3 regions of the Rhizobium sp. NZLR10 genome follow, and region 1 is predicted to be linked to each of the others. Evidence: predicted binding sites of a transcription regulator. Region 1 holds the regulator's gene; each other region holds the start of a gene.
The links. Region 1 encodes PhoB, which activates phosphate uptake and scavenging genes when phosphate is short. Its sites were predicted from a motif close to TGTCATNNANCTGTCAT; they were not measured.
Positions count from the first base shown of each region.

Region 2: a site for PhoB is predicted at 2,186-2,202, ahead of HJB82_RS23255 (DUF1045 domain-containing protein). Genes of this name have one in related genera too.
Region 3: a site for PhoB is predicted at 3,125-3,141, ahead of HJB82_RS12665 (DUF2794 domain-containing protein). Genes of this name have one in related genera too.

Region 1 covers NZ_JABDWE010000032.1:12,139-18,499, forward strand. Annotated here, with positions in the region: gene HJB82_RS30875 (Hsp33 family molecular chaperone) at 1-424, opposite strand, end outside; gene argF (ornithine carbamoyltransferase) at 513-1,427, opposite strand; gene HJB82_RS30885 (aspartate aminotransferase family protein) at 1,465-2,664, opposite strand; gene HJB82_RS30890 (GcrA family cell cycle regulator) at 3,088-3,621, shown strand; gene phoB (phosphate regulon transcriptional regulator PhoB) at 3,799-4,482, opposite strand; gene phoU (phosphate signaling complex protein PhoU) at 4,615-5,328, opposite strand; gene pstB (phosphate ABC transporter ATP-binding protein PstB) at 5,373-6,188, opposite strand; gene pstA (phosphate ABC transporter permease PstA) at 6,204-6,361, opposite strand, start outside.
Region 2 covers NZ_JABDWE010000017.1:26,915-33,275, reverse strand. Annotated here, with positions in the region: gene mnmD (tRNA (5-methylaminomethyl-2-thiouridine)(34)-methyltransferase MnmD) at 258-986, opposite strand; gene HJB82_RS23260 (FAD-binding oxidoreductase) at 985-2,163, shown strand; gene HJB82_RS23255 (DUF1045 domain-containing protein) at 2,278-2,985, shown strand; gene puuE (allantoinase PuuE) at 3,101-4,024, shown strand; gene uraD (2-oxo-4-hydroxy-4-carboxy-5-ureidoimidazoline decarboxylase) at 4,024-4,524, shown strand; gene HJB82_RS23240 (DUF86 domain-containing protein) at 4,521-4,883, shown strand; gene HJB82_RS23235 (ureidoglycolate lyase) at 4,888-5,388, shown strand; gene uraH (hydroxyisourate hydrolase) at 5,385-5,741, shown strand; gene HJB82_RS23225 (metallophosphoesterase) at 5,744-6,361, shown strand, end outside.
Region 3 covers NZ_JABDWE010000007.1:95,657-102,017, reverse strand. Annotated here, with positions in the region: gene HJB82_RS12680 (ABC transporter permease) at 1-1,062, shown strand, start outside; gene HJB82_RS12675 (Bax inhibitor-1/YccA family protein) at 1,242-1,970, shown strand; gene HJB82_RS12670 (GNAT family N-acetyltransferase) at 2,080-2,637, shown strand; gene HJB82_RS12665 (DUF2794 domain-containing protein) at 2,701-3,102, opposite strand; gene HJB82_RS12660 (thioredoxin family protein) at 3,453-4,193, opposite strand; gene acnA (aconitate hydratase AcnA) at 4,429-6,361, opposite strand, start outside.

The DNA of each region.
Region 1 (6,361 bases):
GGCCGAACTTGCCCTGGTCGATGGTGAAGGCAAGCACGCCGTGGCCGAGCAATTGCTCCGGCTCGGTTTCGCCAGCTTCAATGGCCTTGTCGAGCAGCGCCTGGTCGAAACGGGCATAGGCACGGACATTTTCCGGCGTCGAAAAATCGGCAACGAGAAGATCGACCGGGCCGTCGCCCTTGGTCTGCACGGTGAACTTGCCGTCAAACTTCAGCGAGGTGCCGAGCAGCACCGTCAGCACGACGACTTCGGCGAGCAGCCGGGCGACAGGGGCCGGATAATGATGGCGCTCGAGGATCGCGTCGAGCATCGGGCCGAGCTGGACGGCGCGGCCGCGCACATCCAGCCCGTCCACCTGAAAGGGGACGACATGGTCATCGCCGGCGAAATCGAACTGGCCGAGGGCGGCTGCAGCTTCTGCCATGGATTCACTCCTAGTTTTCAAGCGAAAGGACAGGGTGCTCTTCGCTCGCGCGGCCACGCGTTTTTCGCACGCGGCGTCCGATTATGGTTCAGATCGCGCCCAGGCACCAAGCAAGAATCGACTTCTGCGCATGAAGACGGTTTTCCGCTTCATCGAAGACCACGGATTGCGGACCATCGATCACGTCGTCCGTCACTTCCTCACCGCGATGAGCGGGCAGGCAATGCATGAACAATGCATCATTGCCGGCCTTCGCCATCAAGGCCGCGTTGACCTGGTAAGGCTGAAAGACATTGTGACCCCGGGCCCGATGTTCCTGATTCATGGAGACCCAGGTATCGGTCACCACGCAATCGACGCCTTCGACCGCACGGTCGGCATCATGGCAGAGCATGATTTCGGCGCCCTCATTGCGGGCCCAGTTCAGATAGTGATCCTTAGGCTCCGAGCCAAGGGGCACCGCCATGTTCATGCGATAGCCGAAGCGGGCGGCGCCTTCGACCAGCGAATGCAGCACATTGTTGCCGTCGCCGGTCCAGGCGATGGTCTTTCCCTTGATCGGGCCGCGATGCTCTTCGAAGGTCATGATATCGGCCATGATCTGGCAGGGATGGGTGTCATCCGTCAGCGCGTTGATCACAGGCACGGTCGCATGTTCGGCAAGCTCCACCAGGCGCGAATGCTCGGTAGTGCGGATCATGATCGCATCGACATAACGCGACAGAACCTTGGCGGTGTCGCCGATCGTCTCGGCGCGGCCGAGCTGCATCTCGGTGCCGGACAGGAACAGCGTTTCGCCGCCGAGCTGGCGCATGCCGACATCGAAGGAGACGCGGGTGCGCGTCGACGGCTTCTCGAAGATCATCGCCAGCATCTTGCCGGCGAGCGGCTTGTCGCCCGTGCCGGCCTTGAAGGCCTGCTTGCGGGCGAGCGCATCGTTCATGATGGTTCTGAGATCGGCTGAGGTGACCGCGGAAAGATCGAGGAAATGTTTGGGAGCCATGTTCTTACCTGTGCTGCGCCCGAAGGCGGCAATCTCTTCAAGCCGTTTTCTTGACCTTCGCGGCGCGAATGCTCTCGGCGGCGCGCTCGATGCGGTCAAGGCCCTCTCGGGCTTCCTCGGCGGTGACGACGAGGGGCGGAAGAAGGCGGATGACGTTATCGCCGGCGGGTATGCCGAGCAGATGGGCGGCGCGGATCGCCTGCAGCAATTCGGCCGAGGGAATAGCAGCCTTGATGCCGAGCAACAGCCCCTCGCCTCTGATATCCTCGATCACATCGGGATAGCGATCCTTCAGCGAGGCGAGGCCCTGGCGGAAGACGAGTGCTACGTCGCGCACCTGCTGGAGGAAGCCATCGGCGAGGATGATGTCGAGCACGGCGCTGCCGACGGCCATGGCGAGCGGATTGCCGCCATAGGTCGAGCCATGCGTGCCGGCCTTCATGCCGGAGGCGGCCTCTGAAGTAGCAAGGCAGGCGCCGAGCGGGAAACCACCGCCGATGCCCTTGGCAACCGCCATGATGTCGGGCGTGACGCCCGACCATTCATGGGCAAAGAACCTGCCGGTGCGGCCAACGCCGGTCTGGACCTCGTCGAGGATCAACAGCAGGCCGTTTTCGTCGCAAATCTGGCGAAGCGCCTTCATGAATTCGGGGGTGGCAGGACGCACGCCGCCCTCGCCCTGCACCGGCTCGATGAGGATTGCCGCCGTCGCATCGGTGATCGCGGCGCGGACCGCTTCGATGTCGCCGAACGCCACCTGATCGAAACCCGGCGCCTTGGGGCCGAAGCCTTCGAGATATTTCTCCTGGCCACCGGCGGCGATTGTCGCGAGCGTCCGCCCATGGAAGGCGCCCTCGAAGGTGATGATATGGAAGCGCTCGGGATGGCCGTTGGAAAACTGATAACGGCGCGCCGTCTTGATCGCGCATTCGAGCGCTTCAGCACCCGAATTGGTGAAGAACACCTTGTCGGCGAAGGTGGCGTCGGTCAGCCGTTTGGCCAAACGCTCCTGGCCGGGGATCTCATAGATGTTGGAGAGGTGCCAGACCTTGTCGGCCTGCTCCTTCAGCGCGCCGACCACATGCGGATTGCCGTGGCCGACCGAGGTGACGGCAACACCGGCGCCGAAATCGAGATAACGTTCGCCGCTTTCGGTGATCAGCCACACGCCCTCGCCTCGCTCGAACCGCAGCGGGGCACGAGAGTAGGTGTCATAAAGCGGCGCGGCTTCAGCCATGGCGCGGTCTCCCGATCAGAGTTATCAAGCAACGGACTCCGGCTAAGAAAACCAGGCCCGAAAAATTAAAAATGCCGCCTTGCGGCGGCCAGCGGTACTATTTCCTTTTCGCGCTGCAATGTCAACAAAACTGCGCCCTTAGCGCATGCAGCAAGGTTGTACAGCGGTGTTTTCGACCTTCAACAGGCTTTATTGCAGAAATGACACGCTGGGGCAGCAAGTTGGGGAAAACTCCGAATTCGATTCATCCGGATTCATGCGACTCTTGTCACGGAGTCACGCTCACACTAGGTTAAAGTTCAATTACTAGACTGCATGCGGCGGAACTAGTCACCAAAATTGATCAAGCGTTTCTTGTTTCGGAGCTTCCGAGGCAACGGTGAGGGATTCTGCCATCACCAACGCAGAAGGTGGAGACAGGGCATGAACTGGACAGACGAGCGGGTCGAGAAACTCAAGAAGCTTTGGGCCGAAGGACTGAGCGCCAGCCAGATCGCGGCGCAACTTGGCGGTGTCAGCAGAAACGCTGTAATCGGCAAGGTGCACCGCCTGAGCCTTCCGGGCCGCGCCAAGGCCGGCGGCACGGCCGCCACGGCCCGAACGCCGAAACGCAATACATCGGCGCCGCGCGCGCCGAACTTCGCCTCTCGGATCACCACCCGCACCGTTACCCGCCAGCAGGGCGCAACGATGCTGAAGGAAGAGATCGAGATCGAAACGGTCGAGGAAATGGAATACGTGCCGAAAGGCAACGTGGTCGTGCCGATCTCCCGCCGCCTCGGCCTGACGGAACTGACCGAACGCACTTGCAAGTGGCCGGTCGGCGATCCGCTGAAGGATGACTTCCACTTCTGCGGCTGCGAGTCCCCCGACAATTCACCCTATTGCGGCTATCACCAGAAACTCGCCTACCAGCCCGTCAACGAACGCCGCCGGGCGGCAGCGCGGGCGAGCTGAACGGGTGACATTGTCGACATGCAAAAACGGGCTGGAAGGCCCGTTTTTTTATGTGAGTACGTTGGGTGTGGCTGCCCCTCATCCGCCTGCCGGCACCGACCGGGGTCGAGACGAGTGGCTCGACCCCGGTCGGGTTAGGGTGAGGGGCAGAGCTTGCTCGACTTTATCGGAAACCCCTCAGGCTTCCATCGAATAGCCGGCGCCGCGGACGGTGCGGATGACGTCTTGCATGTTGGAGAAGTTCAGCGCCTTGCGCAGGCGGCCGACATGGACGTCGACGGTGCGTTCGTCGACATAGATATCGTGGCCCCAGACGCCGTCGAGAAGCTGCGAGCGGGAGAAGACCCGGCTCGGCGACGACATCAGGAATTCCAGCAGGCGGAATTCGGTGGGGCCGAGGCGGACTTCGCGGCTTTTGCGATGGACGCGATGGGTTTCGCGGTCGAGTTCGATATCGCCGCATTTCAGCACCGTCGACAGCACCTCGGGACGGGCGCGGCGTAGCATCGCCTTGACGCGGGCAACGAGCTCCGGGGTCGAGAACGGCTTGACGACGTAATCGTCGGCCCCGGTCGACAGTCCGCGGACGCGCTCGCTCTCTTCGCCGCGCGCCGTCAGCATGATGATCGGCAGACGTTCGGTTTCCGGCCGCATGCGCAGGCGCCGGCAGAGTTCGATGCCGGAGACGCCGGGCAGCATCCAATCGAGGATGAGCAGGTCGGGCGTGCGCTCCTGAAGCCTGATTTCGGCTTCGTCGCCACGAAGGATAGTATCGACCTCGAAGCCTTCCGCTTCGAGATTGTAGCGAAGAAGCACGCTCAAGGCTTCCTCGTCTTCAACAACTGCAACTCTCGGGATCATGCCTGTCGGTCTCCTCGCGCATGTTCCTTAAACCGGGGTGATTTAAGCAATGCATCCTGCGCAAATTCAGAAAGGTGGCTGCGACCTCTTTGCGCGCCCGGATGGGCGCGCACGCAACGGCTAGTATGGGCTTTATTCCGTGACCGCGCCGACGGTGTTGGCGCTGTCGTCTTTCGGACGGTCACCTTCCGGCTGTGCGCCGGTCGCCATGTAGTAGATCGTCTCGGCGATGTTGGTGGCGTGGTCGCCGATGCGCTCGATGTTCTTGGCGCAGAAGAGCAGATGCGTGCAGCTGGTGATGTTGCGCGGATCTTCCATCATGTAGGTCAGCAGCTCGCGGAACAGCGAGGTGTACATCGCGTCGATCTCGTTGTCGCGTTCACGGATCGCATTGGCCTTGTCGGCGGAGCGCGTCGTGTAGACGTCGAGCACTTCCTTGAGCTGGACGAGCGCCAGCTCGGACAGATGCTCGAGACCGCGGGCGAGCTTGCGCGGAACGCCGGTGCTCTGCACGGCGATGACGCGCTTGGCGGTGTTCTTGCCGAGGTCGCCGACGCGTTCGAGATCGGCGGCGATGCGGATCGAACCCATGATTTCGCGCAGGTCCGAGGCCATCGGTTGACGGCGGGCGATGGTAACGATCGCCTTGTCGCCGATTTCTCGCTCGGCGTGATCGAGGATCACATCGTCGGAGATGACCTTCTGCGCCAGCGCGGTATCGCCGTTGACGAGCGCCCGGACGGCCTCGCTGACCATCTGCTCGGCCAGGCCGCCCATTTCGGAAATCCGCCTGGACAGGAACTTCAGATCATCATCATAGGCAGAAAAAATATGTGTCGATGCCATGGGGCTTTATCCTCGAATAACGGGAAGGCTTGGTGTCGCCAAAATCAACCGAAGCGACCCATGATGTAGTCCTGGGTGCGCGGATCGTCGGGATTGGTGAACATCTTGTCGGTGTCGTTCTCCTCGACGAGATTGCCGAGGTGGAACATGGCGGTGCGCTGCGAGACGCGCGCGGCCTGCTGCATGGAGTGGGTGACGATGACGATCGTGTAGTTCTCGCGCAGTTCGTGGATCAGTTCCTCGACCTTGGCGGTGGCGATCGGGTCGAGCGCCGAGCAGGGCTCGTCCATCAGGATGACTTCAGGGCTGACGGCGACGGCGCGGGCAATGCAGAGGCGCTGCTGCTGACCGCCGGACAGGCCGGTGCCGGATTCATGCACGCGGTCCTTGACCTCGTTCCAGAGGCCGGCACGCTGCAGGCTGGTCTCGACGATCTGGTCGAGATCGGCCTTCGACTTGGCAAGGCCATGGATGCGCGGGCCGTAGGAGACGTTTTCATAGATCGTCTTCGGGAACGGGTTCGGCTTCTGGAAGACCATGCCGACGCGGGCGCGAAGTTCGACGACGTCGATATCGGGATCATAGATATCGTCGGTATCAAGCGTGATCTTGCCGGTGACCCGGCAGCCGTCGATCGTGTCGTTCATGCGGTTTAGGCTCCGCAGGAAGGTCGACTTGCCGCAGCCGGACGGGCCGATCAGCGCGGTTACGGTGTTTTCGCGGATGTTCAGGTTCACATCGAAAAGCGCGCGCTTCTCGCCATAGTAAACCGAGACATCCTTGCCGATCATCTTATAAGGGACGTTGCTCATCTTCTGATCCAGCGCTTTTTCAACTGCAGCTTCCGTCAACATGTTCATGATGTGTAACTCCGTTTACCAGCGGCGCTCGAAGCGACGACGCAAGAGGATGGCGCCCATGTTCATGACGATCAGGAACAGGAGCAGGACGATGATGGCACCCGAAGTCCGCTCGACGAAGGCACGTTCGGCCTCGTTGGCCCACATATAGACCTGCACGGGCAGAGCCGTCG
Region 2 (6,361 bases), on a different contig from region 1:
CAGGATGCTCTCGAAATCCTGAACTCCGTTCAAGATATGCAGGACCTCGATGCGATCCTTGCCGCCCGATCAAAGATCAGATAATTCCCGTAAGGGCGGCGGACGCCGTGTTCATAGCGCGGGACCAGTGAAAAACCGTTCGGCGTTTCCGCCAGACGTTCGCTTCGTTCCATCAGGTCATGAATAAAGCTTACCGCCCGCTACGGATTGTCCTTGCCATATAATCGTTAGCAACAGTGGACTGGAAGCAGCAAACGTTACCTGTCGGGCGCCTTGATGCCGCAGAGCATTTCGCGTTTGCCGGCGAAGCCCTGGCGGCGCTCGACGGTAAAGCCTGCGGCGATGAGGTTGCGGCGTACGAAACCGGCCGCGGCATAGGTGGCGAAAGTGCCGCCGGGCGCGGTCTTTTCGTGGACACGTCGCATCAGTTCTTCCGACCACATGTCGCCGTTGCGCGAGGGCGCGAAGCCGTCGAGATACCAGGCGTCGAAGCCGCGCTTTGCGGCTGCGACGCCGTCGAGTGCTGCGCCGCAGACGACGCTGAGCCTCATCTGGTCGTCGAGGTCGAGCGAGACGGTATCGGCAGGCGTTGGCGGCCAGGCCGCCGTCAGCGCCTCGCGTTCGGCATCGATCTCCGGCCAGTGGGAGAGCGCACGGCCGATTTCTTCGCCGCGCATCGGGTGGAGCTCGAAGGAGATGAAATGCAGCTGCTGGCCGGGCACGCTGTACAGCTTCCATCGCCGCCAGGTCTCGGCGAAGTTCAGGCCGGTGCCGAAGCCGAGTTCGCCGATCACGAATTCCTGCCGCCCGTTCCAACGCTCCGGCAGGCCGTTGCCGGCGAGAAAGACGTGGCCGCATTCCAGCCGCCCATCGGTCTGGCAATAAAAATGGTCGCCAAAGGCGAGGGAATAGGGCATATCGCCGTCGCGCCATTCGAGCGGCTGCGGCGCGCCCGCGCCAATCTGATCGGGGTTCACGTCTGTCATGGAAAAAGCCGATAATCCTCAGCCGGTCTCAGGTCAATCGTCCTGCGAATTGCTGATCGTCGGCGGCGGCATCATGGGTCTCTGGGCGGCCGTCCATGCCGAGCGCCGTGGCATCGCTACCCTTATCGTCGACGCCGGCAAATTGGGTGGAGGTGCGAGCGGCGGCCTGCTCGGCGCGCTGATGCCGCATATGCCGGATCGGTGGTCTGAGAAAAAGCAGTTCCAGTTCGATGCGCTGGTCTCGCTCGAAGCCGAGATCGCCATGCTGGAAGCCGAAACCGGGCTTTCGGCCGGTTACCGCCGTTCCGGGCGGCTGATCCCGCTGCCGAAGCCGCATCTCAACAAGATAGCGCGCGCTCACTCCGAAGATGCCGAGCGCCACTGGTGCGCAGGCGAGCGCCGCTTCCATTGGCACGTGCTCGACAGTCCGCCGGTCGACGGCTGGATCGAGGCATCCGCCGGCGAGAGCGGTTTCGTGCATGATACGCTCGCCGCCCGCGTTGCGCCCCGCTCACTGACTGCGGGGCTCATTGCCTTCTTGCGACAGGCAAAACATGTGCGGATCATGGAACACGCGGCGGTGACGGGTGTCGATCCCGACTGCGGCACGGCCGACATAGGGGGCGAAACCATCACTTTCAGCGACTGCGTCCTGGCCGCCGGTCACCAGTCTTTTCCGTTGCTGCAGGTGCTGACCGCCGGGCTGAAGCGACCGCTCGGTCAACCGGTCAAGGGGCAGGCGGCGCTGTTGAAAGCCGATCTCGACCCGGCGCTGCCGACGATCTTCCTCGACGGGCTCTATGTCGTCGCGCACGAGGGCGGCTATGTGGCGATCGGCAGCACCAGCGAAAACCGCTTCGACGATCCCACATCGACCGATGCTCAGCTCGACACGCTGATCGCCGCGGCGCGGGAGATCGTGCCGGCGCTGCGCGACGCCCCTGTCATCGAGCGCTGGGCAGGGCTCCGCCCGAAGGCGATCGACCGTGACCCGATGATCGGCCGCCACCCCGATCACCCGCGCCTGATCGCGCTGACCGGCGGCTTCAAGGTCAGCTTCGGCCTGGCCCACCGGTTGGCGGAAGCGGCGATATGTATCGCAGGCGATACGGATTGCGGATTTTTGCTGCCGGAAAGCTTCGCAATTTCAAGCCATATCGCGGCAGCTTCACGTTAAACGTGAATTCGACGCCGCTTCGTTTCGTTATTCTGTCATGCAAATCACCTATCTGCTTGCGCATCGACAGCGCCGGATTTGATCGGCGCTCAGTTCCTTGATGGAGGAAATTGCATGCGCTATGCCATTTGCTTCACGCCTCCGGCGAGCGACCCGCTGTCGCTTGTGGCTGCCAGTTGGCTTGGCCGAAACGTGTTTTCGGGCGATATGGTGGAGCCGCCGGCAGTTCGTGGCCTTGGCATTCACGAGATCGCCTTCCATACCGCCGTGCCGCGGCGCTATGGTTTTCACGGCGTTCTGAAGGCGCCGTTTCACCTGGGTCACAATATGTCCGAAGCGCAACTCCTGCGCGATCTGATGCGTTTTTCCGGGACCTTCGTCCCCTTCCAGATTCCGCGCATCGAAGTCGCACGGCTCGGCAATTTCTACAGCTTGCTGCCGAGCGCCCCCTGCGAGCGGATCCAGTATCTCGCTTCGGCGATCGTCCAGGAATTCGATCGTTTCCGCGCGCCGCTCAGCGAAGCCGAGATCGAGCGCAGCGATCCGGACGGGCTGTCGGCAGCGCAGTTTTCAAACCTGCATCGCTGGGGCAATCCTTATGTGATGGAAGAGTTCCGCTTTCATATGCCGGTGACAGGACCCGTCAACGCGATCGACATGGCGCGCATCGAGCCGGCCCTGCGGACGATTTTCGCGCCTGCCCTCAGTGACCCGGTGACGGTTTCAAACGTGGCGCTCATGATCGAGGAGGGCACGGGCGGTCCCTTCCGCGTTCATTCGCTGCACCCGATGGGCAAGGTCAGCGCGCGCAAGATCGCCTGAGCGTGCCGATGGGCTAAGCCATTGTACTGCAAAGGCAAAATCGGATTGAGCAGTTTCCTTCTCGACATTCCGGCTGCGGATGCTACCGTTCGCCGTCTTTTCAGAAGGTGATTTGATGGTATCCGAGACTTATCCGCGCAATCTCGTCGGCTACGGGCGACAGACGCCCGATCCGAAGTGGCCGGGCGAGGCGCGCGTCGCCGTGCAGTTCGTCATCAATTATGAGGAGGGCGGCGAAAGCTCGATCCTCGACGGCGATCCGGCTTCTGAAAATCTGCTGTCGGAGATCGTTGGCGCGGCCGCCTGGCCCGGACAGCGCAATCTCAACATGGAATCGATCTACGAATACGGTTCGCGCGCGGGCTTCTGGCGGCTCTGGCGGATGTTCACCGATCTCAAGGTGCAGGCGACCGTCTACGGCGTAACGCTAGCGATGGCGCGCAATCCTGAAGCGGTCGCTGCGATGAAGGATGCCGGCTGGGAGATCGCCAGCCACGGTTACCGCTGGCTGGAATACAAGGATTTTCCGGAAGATCTGGAGCGCAAGCACATCCTCGAAGCGGTGCGCCTGCACGCCGAGCTTACCGGCGAGCGGCCATACGGCATGTATCAGGGCAAGCCTTCCGACAAGACGCTTCGGCTGGTGCAGGAGGAGGGCGGCTTCCTCTATTCCTCCGATTCCTATGCCGACGATCTGCCTTACTGGGTGAAGGGCGTCGATGGGAAACCCTTCCTGATCATCCCCTATACGCTCGAAACCAACGACATGCGCTTTGCCACACCGCAGGGCTTCAATACCGGCGATCAGTTCTTCACCTATCTGAAGGATGCCTTCGATACGCTCTATGAGGAAGGCAAGGCGGGCAGCCCGAAGATGATGTCGGTCGGCCTGCATTGCCGCCTCGTCGGGCGCCCGGGCCGGGCGGCGGCGCTGAAGCGCTTCATCGAATATGTGCTGAAGCATGACAAGGTCTGGATTCCGCGCCGCATCGAGATTGCCGAGCACTGGCACAAGCACCATCAGCCGGACGCGATCTGATGCTGTCGCGCGAGGATTTCGTTTCCCGCTTCGGCGGCGTCTTCGAACATTCGCCTTTCATCGCCGAGCGCGCCTATGACGCCGGCAGCGTGAACGAGCCTCTGACGGCGGCCGGCGTACATGCGGCGCTTGCCGCCGTCTTCCGCGCGGCAAGCCGACAGGAGCGTCTCGGGGTGCTCAGCGCCCACCCCGACCTTGCCGGGCGCCTCGCCATATCGGGTGAACTTACCGAAGACAGCCGCAAGGAGCAGTCCGGCGCCGGTCTCGACCGCCTGAGCCCTGCCGAGCACGCCCGCTTCACGGAACTCAATTCGGCCTATGTCGAAAAATATGGCTTTCCCTTCATCATCGCCGTCAAGGGGCTCGGCAAGGAGGATATCCTGGAAGCTTTCGAAACACGGATCGGCAACGGCCGGGACGAGGAGTTTTCGACCGCGACGGCACAGGTCGAAAAGATCGCGCTGCTGCGTCTGACATCGATGTTGCCGGAGGCTGAATGAAGGAGAGGCGCGCTATCGACTATCTCAATGACATGCAAAAGGCGGCATCCCAAGCGTTGTCCTTCATCGGCGGAATGGATGAGGCGGCTTTCGCCGAGGACCAGCTTACCTTCAAGGCCGTTGCCTTCTGCCACTTCACCATCGGTGCTGCGGCATCCCGTCTGCTGGTGACCCATCCGGAATTTGCCACCGAGCATCCCAATCTGCCGTGGACCAGGATCTGCGGCACCGGTAATCGCATCCTCGACGACGTCTTCGATCTCGATCCCTCCGAAATCTGGGAGGCGACGTATCGGACGCTGCCGGAGCTTCTTCGCGAGATCGATGCCGTCCGATACTGGCATGCCCAAGGCGAGTGACGCGATGTCTCGGTTTCTCGACATTCGTCCTCTCACCAGCTCCGCCTTCGCTCTCTTCGGTGAGGTGATCGAAGCCGATCCGGCCGCGAAGCGGCTCATCAATGGCGGCACGACGGAGCGTTTCCATGCGCTGGCCGCGGCGCAAGCGACGGGCGAGGGCGCCCGCGTCATCATCAACCTCTTTCGCGGCCAGCCGCGCAGCTTTCCCTATGACATCGACATGATGGAGCGTCATCCCTTCGGCAGCCAGAGCTTCTCGCCAGTCTCCGGCCGTCCCTTCCTCGTCGTCGTCTCCGAGGACGAGGGCGGACGTCCGGGCAGACCGCAAGTGTTTTGCGCGCGCGGGGACCAGGGAGTGAACTACCGCCAAAATGTCTGGCATCATCCGCTGATGGCGCTTGGCCAAGTCTCCGATTTCCTGGTCGTCGACCGCGACGGGCCGGGCAACAATCTGGAAGAGTTCTTCTTCGAAACGCCCTACATCATCAAAGAGCCAGCCCCATGACCGGACTGACCACCCATGTTCTCGACACCGCCCTCGGCAAGCCGGCCGAACGCCTCAGGATCGATCTTTTCCAGCTCGACGGCGAGATCCGCAGGCATCTGAAGACGGTCGAGACCAATGCCGACGGCCGAGTCGACGGCGGTCCCATCCTCGCTGGCGAACATTTCCGGGCCGGCACCTATGAACTGGTCTTCCACGCCGGCGATTATCTGAGGGCCAGCGGCACGCCGCTGCCGCATCCGGCCTTTCTCGATCTGGTGCCAATCCGCTTCGGCATTGCCGATGTCACGGCGCATTATCATGTGCCGCTGCTGATTTCGCCCTACGGCTATTCCACCTATCGAGGGAGTTAGAAATGCGTTTTGCCGCGATCGCCGACATTCACGGCAACCATCTGGCGCTTGAAGCCGTGCTTACGGATATTCGCGCTGAGGGCATCGAGGACATCGTCAATCTCGGCGATTTCTTCAGCGGGCCGCTGGAAGCCGGTCGGACCGCTGATTTGCTGATGCCGCTTGGCCTGACCTCGGTTCGCGGCAATCACGATCGCTATCTGATCGAGCAGGATCCGGCCTCCATGCATGCCTCGGATGCTTCAGCCCATCGGCAATTGACGTCGTCCCATCTCGACTGGATTCGCAGCCTGCCGTTCAACACCGTCTATCGCGGCGAGGTGTATCTCTGCCATGCGACGCCGAAGGACGATAATCTCTATTGGCTGGAATCGGTCTCGGCGGATGGCGTCGTCTTCCTGAAGCCGATCGAAGCGATCGAGGCGCTGGCCGAGGGCATAGACCTGCCGCTGATCCTCTGCGGCCACAGCCACCTTCCCCGCGCCGTCCGTCTCTCCGACGGGCGCCTGATCGTTAATCCCGGCAGCGTCGGCTGCCCCGCCTATGACGACGACCGGCCCTATTACCACAAGATCGAAGCCGGCCATCCGCTGGCCGGCTATGCCATTCTGGAAAAGACG
Region 3 (6,361 bases), on a different contig from region 1:
CTGGTGACGCTGACCTTGATCGACGGCAACCTGCGTCGGCAGCTGACCGGCCGCATGAACGAAGGCGCGCCGAACTTCTTTTTCGTCGATATCCAGAGCGCCGAGGTCGACGCCTTCCGCGATCTCGTCAAGGCGCAGGCGCCGCAGGGCAAGCTCGTTGAAGTGCCGATGCTGCGCGGCCGGATCGTCGCCTTCAACGGCGAAGATGTCACCAAGTTGGACGTGCCGGCCGCCGGCCGCTGGGTGCTGAACGGCGATCGCGGCATCACCTATGCCGACACCCTGCCGGAGAATGCCGCCCTCACGGAAGGTAACTGGTGGGGCAAGGATTACAGCGGCGAGCCGCTCGTCTCCTTCTCGTCGGAAGAGGCGCATGAACTCGGCCTGAAGATCGGCGATAAGATCACCGTCAACGTGCTCGGCCGCAATATTACCGCGAAAATCGCCAATCTGCGCCGCGTCCAATGGGAATCGCTGTCGATCAACTTCGTCATGGTTTTCTCGCCGAACACCTTCCGCGGCGCCCCGCATGCCTGGCTGGCGACCCTCACTGATCCCTCCTCGACACCGGCCGAAGATGCGGCGATCCTGAAATCCGTCACCAACACCTATCCGACGATCACCAGCGTCCGCGTCAAGGACGCGATCGATATCGTCAACCAGCTGGTCGGCGAGCTTGCGACCGCAATTCGCGCCGCCGCCTCCGTTGCTCTCATCGCCTCGATCCTCGTCTTGGCCGGCGCGCTTGCCGCCGGAAACCGGGCGCGCACCCACGACGCGGTGGTGCTGAAGACGCTTGGCGCCACCCGCGCCATGCTGATCCGCGCCTTCAGCTACGAATATCTGATCCTCGGGCTGGCAACCGCAATCTTCGCGTTGATCGCCGGCGGCGTTGCCGCCTGGTTCATCGTCGCCCGCATCATGCGCCTGCCCTCGACCTTCCTGCCCGATGTGGCGGGGCTGACGCTGGTGACCGCGCTCGTCCTCACCGTCGGCATCGGCCTCATCGGCACCTGGCGGATCCTCGGACAGAAGGCGGCGCCCGTCCTGCGCGAACTCTGACCGGATAGCGACGCCCAAACCCTTCACCTTACGGCGATTTAACCGACCGAGCCTTTGCAAGCCTCTTGTTTGCGATCGGCGAAAGCCTCATATTGTCTGCAGGCATGCTGGAGCTCCGCAGCGGCGCCCGGGTCGAAAACCCGACACCGTATTTCCATCGGAGCTTGTAAGAGGAAACTATGGCTGACCTTCGTAACTATCAAAGCCGCGCGCAGACCGGCGAGATGATTGATCAAGGCCTGCGCACTTATATGCTCAAGGTTTACAACCTGATGGCGCTGGGTCTGGCGATCACCGGCGTGGCCGCATATCTCGGATTCAACTTCGCTGTTCAGGACGGCCAGCTCACCCAGTTCGGCGTGCTGCTGTTCCAGTCGCCTTTGCGCTGGGTCGTCATCCTTGCGCCTCTTGCGGCCGTCTTCTTCCTGAGCTTCCGCATTAACAGCATGAGCGTGGCCGCCGCCCAGACGACTTTCTGGGTCTATGCCGCACTTGTCGGCCTGTCGCTCTCGTCGATCTTCCTGGTCTACACCGGCCAGAGCGTCGTTCAGACCTTCTTCGTCACCGCCGCCTCCTTCGGCGCGCTGTCGCTTTACGGCTACACCACGAAGCGTAACCTGTCGGCGATGGGCTCGTTCCTGATCATGGGTCTTTTTGGCCTGATCATCGCTTCAATCGTCAACATCTTCCTGGCGTCGTCCGCGCTGCAGTTCGCGATCTCCGCGATCGGCGTCCTGATCTTCGCAGGCCTTACCGCCTACGACACGCAGCGGATCAAGGAATTGTACCTGGAAGCCGATGACGTCGCCGTGGCCGGCCGCAAGGCGATCATGGGTGCGCTGACGCTCTATCTCGACTTCATCAACCTCTTCATGTTCCTGCTCCAGTTCATGGGCAACCGTAAATAAGCAGGACAGACTGAGATCGAAAAGGCGGCTTCGGCCGCCTTTTTTGTTGCGCCGGCTTTCGCGGAATGGTTTAGGAGAGACCTTGCCCTCCGATGGACCTGCCGCCGAAATGTCCTTCCTCCTGCGCAATGCTTCCGAAGCCGATATCCCCGCCATCGCCGAAATCTATCGCGAATCCGTCCTGAACGGCACGTCGAGCTATGAGATCACGCCGCCGTCCGAGGCTGAGATGGCGCAGCGGTTTGCGGCGATCGTCGGCCAGCAATATCCCTATATCGCCGCAGCCGATGCTGACGGAAACCTGCTCGGCTACGCCTATGCCTCGGCCTTTCGCGTCCGCCCGGCCTATCGCTGGATAGTCGAGGATTCGATCTATCTGGCGCCCGAAGCCCGCGGCCGCGGCATCGGCAAAGCATTGATGACCGAGCTGATCGACCGCTGCACCGGTCTCGGTTTTCGTCAGATGATCGCGGTCATCGGCGGCGCCAGCCCCGCCTCGATCGCGCTTCATCTCAAGGCGGGCTTCGTGGAGGTCGGCCTGATGCGGGGGGCCGGCTACAAGCATGGCCGCTGGCTGGATACGATGCTCATGCAGCGCGTCCTCGGCGAGGGTATGACGACCGATCCGGATCCGTCCATCTATCCCGGCACGCTGTTTGCCGGCTGATGCATGTCGCCCGGAAGTGTGCAGCGGTTCCGGGATAACGACATGCAGAAAAAGTGTTTCGGCTTACTTATCGACCAGCTTCAGCGCCTTGTCGAACACCTTCAACACCTGGTTCAACTCGTGACCGCGCTTCAGAATGGTGCCGTGGACGTTGATCACCGAATAGGCGCCCTGCTTGGCGGCAAGCTTGGGATTTTTCTCGACGCGGAAGAGCGGCATTTCACCGGAGCGTTTGAAGACGGAAAATACCGCCCTGTCTTTCAGATGATCGATGGCGTAGTCGCGCCATTCGCCGTCACCGACCATACGGCCGTAGATCCAGAGGATCGCATCCAGTTCGCGCCGATGAAAGGTCACCGGAAGTGGATCTTTGCTTTGCTTGTATTCCCTGAGATCGACGACGACTGAGGAACTATTGTCGACGGAACGGCTTTCGCCGTGTCGCAAATCCGGCTGATCTGTCATTCAGTCTCCGAGGCCTCTGCATGTGACAGGAGAGTGACAGTGTGCCCGAGCCGCCGCAAATTGCAAGAGTGCCGGCCGTCACATTCGGCCGCACTCCAGCGCCGCGCGTTGGACGCGCAAGGATGCCGTAGCACTTTGAATCGGCGCATCGTCCGATGCGCATAATAGCGTTGTCGCTTTCTCGGTAGCGCCGCATTTCAGTCAAAACAGCGCCTCATTTGCAGGAGAATTATGAATCCCGGTTTGGCGCCAGCGCGCCAAAGGGCCCGGCGGAGCGTATCGACCTTAACCCCAGCCCCGAATACGCTCAGCCGGGCCGCCCGGTACTTCATCCGCAAGCGGATGAAATCTCAGATGTTTTTTCCAGCCATCACCACGGTCGCCCCAAGGATCGCAGCCGGATCGCCGTTGTCGGTCGCCGATTGCAGCAGGATCGCGCAGCCCTCGAGCTGCGGCCGCTGCAGGACACTGGCTGGCAGCGTCAGACTGGTCGCCTTGCCGTCCCACATGCCGACGGTTTCGACATTGGTGACGCTGTGCAGATAGGAAATCTTCTTTCCGCTGTTCTCGCCCTTTTCGACGTCGATGGTCTTTTCCTTGTCGAAATACACCATCACGACATTGGCTTTGCCCTGTCCCGCGCCGATCTTGATCTCCAGCTCGTCGCCGCGCATCGACGCGCTGATGGGGACGGTCAGCCCATTGCCTTCGCCGCTATAGGTATCGAGCTTGCCGTTGATACCGTTGAGATCGGCGCCGGCCAGATGACCGCGCCCGTTGACGATGGCCTGCGGCGTGTAGACGTTGCTGCGGCCCATTGTCCTCGCATAGCCATATTGCCGCTCGGTGTTTTCCTTCGAGCTCAGCGTATCGGCCCAGCCGAGATAGTTCCAGTAATCGACATGATAGGCGAGCGCGATGACATCGCCCTGGCTCACCAGCTTACGGAAAGCAGCATCCGCGGGAGGACAGGAGGAGCAGCCCTGCGCCGTAAACAGTTCGACGACACCTTTCGGCGTGCCGTCTTCGGCCTGAAGCGGGCCTGAGAGAACAACGCCGGCGATCAGCGGAATCAGAAAACGGGGGGACATTCACCTGCACCTCTTTTTCAGCGCCGACGGCGTGTTCGACCGGAGGCCCTGACATATGAACGTACGAATAATCCTTCCGGATCCAAACGAAAAGTCACGAACGGGTGAGACGCAGCGCAACCGGAACCCGCATAAAACAAATCATCGTGAGGTCCCTCAAATACCGTCGCCGCAAAGAAAAGCCGCCGGAAAATGCTCTCCGGCGGCCATCATCATATTATGAAGCTCTTAACAATCAGGCAGCGAGATCGCGCAGAACCGTCTGCAGGATGCCGCCATTGTTGAGGTAGACCACCTCGTCGAGCGTATCGACGCGCGACAGCAGCGGAACTTCCTTCACAGTGCCGTCGCCATAGGTGATCTTGGCGATCTTCTTCTCGCGCGGCTTGATCTTTTCCAAGCCCTCGATGGTGACGAGCTCGTCGCCCTTCAGGCCGAGGCTCTGCCAGGTCGTACCCTCTTCGAAGACGAAAGGAATGATGCCCATGCCGACCAGGTTCGAGCGATGGATACGCTCGAAGGACTGGGCAACGACAGCCTTGACGCCGAGCAAATTGGTGCCCTTGGCAGCCCAGTCGCGCGAGGAGCCGTTGCCATATTCGACACCGGCGAAGATGACGAGCGGCACGCCTTCGGCCTTGTACTGCATCGCCGCGTCGTAGATCGAGGTCTCTTCCTTCGACGGGTAGTGGATGGTGTAGCCACCTTCCTTGCCGTTCGGGCCGAGCATATGGTTGCGGATGCGGATATTGGCGAAGGTGCCGCGCATCATCACTTCATGGTTGCCGCGGCGTGTGCCGTACTGGTTGAAGTCGGCAACGGCGACCTCATGGCCGAGCAGATAGGCACCTGCAGGGGATGCCGCTTTGATCGAACCGGCCGGCGAAATGTGGTCGGTGGTGATCTTGTCGCCGAACAGGCCAAGGACGCGGGCGCCCTTGATATCGGCGATGCCGGTGCCCTTCTTGCCCATGCCGACGAAGTAGGGCGGGTTCTGGACATAGGTCGAATCGTCGTCCCAGGCATAGGTCTGGCCCGGAGGAACCTGAACTGCCTGCCAGTTGACGTCGCCCTTGAAGACGTCGGCATACTTGCTTTCGTAAAGTTCGCGGGTCACGTATTTCTGGATGAACTCCTGCACCTCGTGCGAGGTCGGCCAGATATCCTTGAGATAAACCGGATTGCCGTTCTGGTCTTCGCCGATCGGCTCCTTGGTCAGATCCATCTGCACCGTACCGGCGAGCGCATAGGCGACGACGAGCGGCGGCGAAGCCAGGTAGTTCGCCTGCACGTCGGGCGAAATGCGGCCTTCGAAGTTGCGGTTGCCGGAAAGGACGCCGGAAACGATCAGGCCCTTGTCGTTGATCGTCTTCGAGATCGGCGCCGGCAGCGGGCCGGAATTGCCGATGCAGGTGGTGCAGCCGAAGCCGACGAGGTTGAAGCCGAGCTTGTCGAGATCGGCTTGCAGGCCTGACGTGGCAAGATATTCGCCGACGACTTGCGATCCCGGTGCCAGCGAGGTCTTCACCCAGGGCTTCGTCTTCAGGCCCTTGGCTACGGCGTTGCGAGCCAGAAGCCCGGCAGCGATCAGTACCGACGGATTGGAAGTGTTGGTGCACGAGGTGATGGCAGCGATCGCCACGTCGCCATGGCCGAGATCGAAATCCGTGCCTTCGACGGCGTAGCGGTTGTTGAGCTGGCCCGGCTTCTTGTAATCGGCATCCATCGAGCCGGCAAAGCCGGTCGCGATGTTCTCGAGCGAGATGCGGCCTTCCGGACGCTTCGGGCCGGCCATCGACGGCACCACGTCGCCAAGATCGAGTTCCAGCGTATCGGTGAAGACGAGATCTGAACCGTCGCCATCACGCCACATGCCCTGGGCCTTCGAATAGGCCTCGACGAGAGCGATCCGGTCATGCGTGCGGCCGGACACGGTGAGGTAGTTGATAGTCTCGCCATCGACCGGGAAGAAGCCGCAGGTGGCGCCGTATTCCGGACCCATATTGCCGATCGTCGCGCGGTCGGCGAGCGGCATATTGTCCATGCCGGGGCCGAAGAATTCGACGAACTTCGAAACGACGCCCTTCTTGCGCAGCATCTGCACGACGGTGAGGACGAGGTCGGTCGCCGTGACGCCTTCCTTGAGCTTGCCGATCAGCTTGAAGCCG